Regions from separate parts of the Mycobacterium sp. NGS16 genome, predicted to be linked through region 1. Evidence: riboswitches for the same ligand, from Rfam matches in the RefSeq annotation. Region 1 holds a riboswitch; the other holds the start of a gene.
What was found. Region 1 has a riboswitch for cobalamin ahead of AC5Y4Q_RS03005 (ABC transporter substrate-binding protein). Riboswitches for the same ligand answer to the same signal wherever they lie in the genome.

Region 1 (2,387 bases):
CGCACCGCGGCCAGTTCACCGTACCGGCTGTCGCGGGCCACCGCGTCGCCGAGCGTTTCCCAAGCGTCGGTGACCAGCCACAGCGGTGCGTTCCCGGCCCGGGTGTACACCGACTCGAAATTCAGCTGCCGGGTCTCGGCGCCGTCGTCGGCCAGCCAGGGATAGCTGCCGCCGGCGTCGGCCACCAGCCGGCCCGAGTAGCTGGCCCCGGTGGGCATGGCCCAGTTGCCCGAATACATGGTGCCCACCAGCACCTCGGCCGGCGCCGCCTGCGCGGCCTGGGCGGCCAGCGCGCGGTAGCGGTCGCGGATGTCCTGGTAGGTCTGCGCGGCCTGTCGCTCGGTGCCGGTCAGCGCCGCGAACACCTTGACCCACTCGGCCCGGCCCAGCGGGGTCGGCTCCAGCCACTCGGCGTCGGCGAGCACCGGGATGCCGGCCTCACGCAGCTTGGGATAGCCGGGGTCGTCCATGCCCTCGGTGACCAGCACGTCGGGCCCGGCGTGCAGCACGCTCTCGATGTTGAGCTGTCCGCCCGGCGCGTAGCCGACGGTCGCACCGGCATGGATGCGGTCCCGGATCTGCGGGTCGGCCACCGCGGCCGGGTTTGCCACCCCGGTGACGACCCCGGCCTGGCCCAGCTCGCTGATCATCGCCAGATGCGTCGTCGACCCCGAGTACAAGCTGCGCACCGGGACCGTGATCTGTTGGGCGCGAGCCAGTTCACCGGTCAGCGCCGGAGCCGGTGTCCCGCAGCGCACCAGCACATACGACACCGGTTTGCCGCCGAGGTAGGGGCGGTGCACGGTCAGGATCTGATAGCTGCGGTGATACTCGAGTCGGAAATTGGTGGCTTCGGCCAGCGTCGACTTGTCCGGAAAGTAGTCGGCGTGCGGGTCGAAGTCGGTGATGCAGCCGGGCCGGGCCTGTCGGGGGGGCGGGGTGTCGGAGCAGCCGGCCACGCCGGCGACCAACGCCAGGACCAGCGCGAGCGCAGGGACTACCGCACGGGACATGGGCGTGCATCAGCTTCCTCGGGGTACACCGCCCCGGTTCGCAGGACGCGAGGACGTGAGTCTCCTGGCTCTCGGATCACTGTTCGCCTCGCCTTCCAGCCCCACAAGCGGCGGGCCGTGGCTGATGAGGGTCACTCCCCGATGACAGTGGCGGGACCGCGCCGGATTCCCACCGGCTTCCTCATTTCGTCATCGCCTTACCGGCGACATTCTTGCACGCCGCGCTGCGTTAGGCTGGCGGCCGTCTCGTGGCGTCAGGAACCCGGTGCGAATCCGGGGCGGTTCCGCCACTGTGAGGGGCGCTGACAGGCACAGCTCCTCGAGCCAGATACTGGCCGCGGGACTTCCGACGACGAGGGGCGCGAACCCCTCAGGAGGCCTGCCTTATGCGGCGCATTGCGCTTCTGTCCACCTCGGATACCGACCTGTTGTCGGCACGTGCCAGTGGGGCGGCCTACCGGCTCGGCAACCCGGCACGTCACGACATCGAACCGCTGGTCGACGGAGTCGACGTCGTGGTGCTGCGGATCCTGGGGTCCTCGGCGGAGATCGCCGACGAACTGAAGCTGCTGCGGGCGACCGGCCTGCCGCTGGTGGTGCTCGGTGGGGAGCGGTCACCCAACGCCGAGTTGATGGAGTGCTCGACGGTCCCGATCGGGTTGGCCGCCCAGGCGCACGCCTATCTCGCCGAGGGCGGGCCGGGCAACCTGGCCCAGCTGCATGCGTTCCTGTGCGACACCGTGCTTTTGACCGGTGAGGGTTTCGACGAGCCGGCGGTGATCCCGGAATGGGGGTACGCGGAGCGGGAGCCGGTCAGCGCACCCGACCGGGTGCGGATCGGGGTGCTGTACTACCGCGCCCATGAGGTCAGCGGCAACGCCGGTTTCGCGCACGCCCTGGCCGACGCCATCGATGCCACCGGCCGAGCGGTCGGGATACCGATCTTCGCCGCCTCGCTGCGCAACGCCCCCGACGAGCTCTACACGGCGTTGGGCACGCTGGATGCGGTGGTGGTCTGCATGCTGGCCGCTGGCGGGGCGATGAACGCCACCGCGACCGTCAGCGCCGGCGACGACGACGGCGCGTGGGACATCGAACGCGTTGCCGCGCTGGACATTCCGGTGTTCCAGGGCCTGTGCCTGGCGTCGTCGCGGGCGGACTGGCAGGCCAACGACGACGGCGTCACCCCGCTGGATTCGGCCACCCAGATCGCGATCCCGGAGTTCGACGGCCGGATCATCACGGTGCCGTTCTCCTTCAAGGAGATCGACGACGACGGGCTGCCGCACTACGCCGCCGATGCCGAGCGGTGTGCACGGGTTGCCGGTGTGGTGGTGAAGCATGCTGTGCTGCGCCACATCCCGAACCGTGACA
Region 2 (2,387 bases), on a different contig from region 1:
TCTCGGGCCAGCCGGCGGCCAGCAGCGCGGTCCGGCCGATGTCCAGGGCCTGTTCACCGGCCTGCATGACGCAGCCCCAGATCACGTCGTCAACCAGCGCCGGGTCCACCCCGGCGCGACCGACCAGCCCGTTGAGTACCTGGGCGGACAGTTCGGCCGGGTGCACCCCGGACAGTCCGCCGTTGCGCTTGCCGATCGGCGAGCGCACCGCTTCTACGATGACGGCTTCGGCCATGGGTGCTCTCCTTCATCAACGAGGGTCCTTGACGACGATTGTCAACCGGGCCTATCTGCTGACGGCAACGGGGGTGCTCCCAGCACTCGCGTAGCGTCGAATCCATGGCGCGGATTGTGATCGTCGGCGGCCACGGCAAGGTCGCCCTACTGCTCAGCCCCATCCTGACCGAACGCGGCGACGAGGTGAGTTCGATCTTCCGCAATCCCGACCACGCCGAGGAGGTCGCGGTGACCGGGGCGATCCCGGTGGTGGCCGACATCGAGCAGCTCGACACCGACGGGCTGGCCGAGCTGGTGGCCGGCCACGACGCGGTGGTGTTCTCCGCCGGCGCCGGCGGCGGCAATCCGGCGCGCACCTACGCGGTGGACCGCGATGCCGCCATCCGGGTGATCAACGCCGCCGGCCAGGCCGGGGTTCGCCGGTTCGTGATGGTGTCCTACTTCGGCGCCGGCCCCGGACACGGTGTGCCCGAAGACGATCCGTTCTTCCCGTACGCCCAGGCCAAGGCCGCCGCGGACGCTCACCTGCGGGCCACCGACCTGGATTGGACGGTGCTGGGCCCGAGCCGGCTGACCCTAGAGCCGGCCACGGGCCGCATCGAGACCCGCGCCGACGCCGACAAAACGCAGGCGTCGCGCGGCAATGTCGCCCAGGTGATCGCGGCCTGCCTCACCGAGGACGCGACGATTGGCCGCACCATCGATTTCAACGACGGCGAGACGCCCATTGCGGAAGCCCTGCGGGCGCTTCGGGGGCGACCGACCGGGTAATCTCGATCACGCAACTGGTTTGCCGACACCGCCGGTAGCGGCGGCGTCGGCATCGAGCGTGACGCGGTTTTCCGTGGAGCGCGAGAGGGAACCCGGTGAGAATCCGGGACTGTCCCGCAGCGGTATGCAGGAACGACCGCCGTCACAGGCACTGGTCTCGGGTTCGGGACTGGGAAGCGACGGCCATTAGGTGCACCCCCGGTGCGCGCCTGCGAGTCCGAAGACCTGCCCGTTGTGCCGGGCGCGCCGCGCTCGGCGGATCAACGCCTCGCGGAATGGGCGTCTGGTTTTCCAGCGTTATCGTGCGTTAAATTGCATGAGACCGGATGGGCTGGACGTCCGCCGGCGGTGATCCACCCCTCTGGAGTGAAGGATCGCATCGTGACCGCTCAACCGTTTACCGCCACCGTTCTCGGCTCCCCCCGGATCGGGCCGCGCCGCGAACTCAAGCGCGCCACCGAGAGTTACTGGGCCGGCCGGATCGGGCAGGACGAACTGCAGAAGGTGGCCGCCGGCCTGCGCCGTGACACCTGGGCTCAGTTGGCCGCTGCCGGCCTGGATTCGGTGCCGGTGAACACGTTCTCCTACTACGACCAGATGCTCGACACCGCGGTGCTGCTCGGTGCGCTCCCGGCGCGGGCGGCCGGGGTGGCCGACGAACTGGACCGCTACTTCGCCGCCGCCCGCGGTAACGCCGACATCGCCCCGTTGGAGATGACGAAGTGGTTCGACACCAACTACCACTACATCGTTCCCGAGATCGGCCCGGACACCACGTTCGCGCTGAATCCGGCCAAGGTGCTTGCTGAGCTCAAAGAAGCTGTTGAGCAAGGGATTCCGGCCCGCCCGGTGGTCATCGGCCCCATCACCTTCCTGTTGCTGAGCAAGGCCGTCGACGGGTCGCCGGCGCCGATCTTCCGCCTCGACGAGCTCACCGACGTCTACGCCCAGCTGCTGTCCGCGCTGGCTGAGGCCGGGGCCGAGTGGGTGCAGATCGACGAGCCGGTGCTGGTGACCGACGTCGCCGCCGATGCCCCCGCGCTGGCCGAGCAGGTCTACGCCCGCCTGGGCGGGTTGAGTAACCGGCCGTCGATCCTCGTCGCCACCTATTTCGGCGACCCGGGCGCAGCCCTGTCGTCACTGGCCGCCACGCCGGTCGAGGCGATCGGCGTCGATCTGGTCTACGGCTCGACGGATTCGATTGCCGCGGTGCCGGAACTGGCCTCCAAGGTTCTGGTCGCCGGGGTGGTCGACGGCCGCAACATCTGGCGCACCGACCTGGAAGCTGCGCTGGCCAAGCTGGCTACGGTGCTGGGATCGGCGGCCGCGGTCGCGGTATCGACGTCGTGCTCGACGCTGCATGTGCCCTACTCGCTGGA

Region 2: it holds a riboswitch for cobalamin, as region 1 does, so the genes downstream of both, metE (5-methyltetrahydropteroyltriglutamate--homocysteine S-methyltransferase) here and AC5Y4Q_RS03005 (ABC transporter substrate-binding protein) in region 1, are expected to answer to the same signal.

Annotation. Positions count from the first base shown of each region.
Region 1 covers NZ_JCALEE010000001.1:617,981-620,367, forward strand. The annotation lists gene AC5Y4Q_RS03005 (ABC transporter substrate-binding protein) at 1-1,013, opposite strand, end outside; cobalamin riboswitch at 1,051-1,240, opposite strand; cobalamin riboswitch at 1,235-1,367, shown strand; gene AC5Y4Q_RS03010 (cobaltochelatase subunit CobN) at 1,400-2,387, shown strand, end outside.
Region 2 covers NZ_JCALEE010000004.1:175,175-177,561, forward strand. The annotation lists gene AC5Y4Q_RS12525 (thiolase family protein) at 1-235, opposite strand, end outside; gene AC5Y4Q_RS12530 (SDR family oxidoreductase) at 340-1,008, shown strand; cobalamin riboswitch at 1,055-1,255, shown strand; gene metE (5-methyltetrahydropteroyltriglutamate--homocysteine S-methyltransferase) at 1,390-2,387, shown strand, end outside.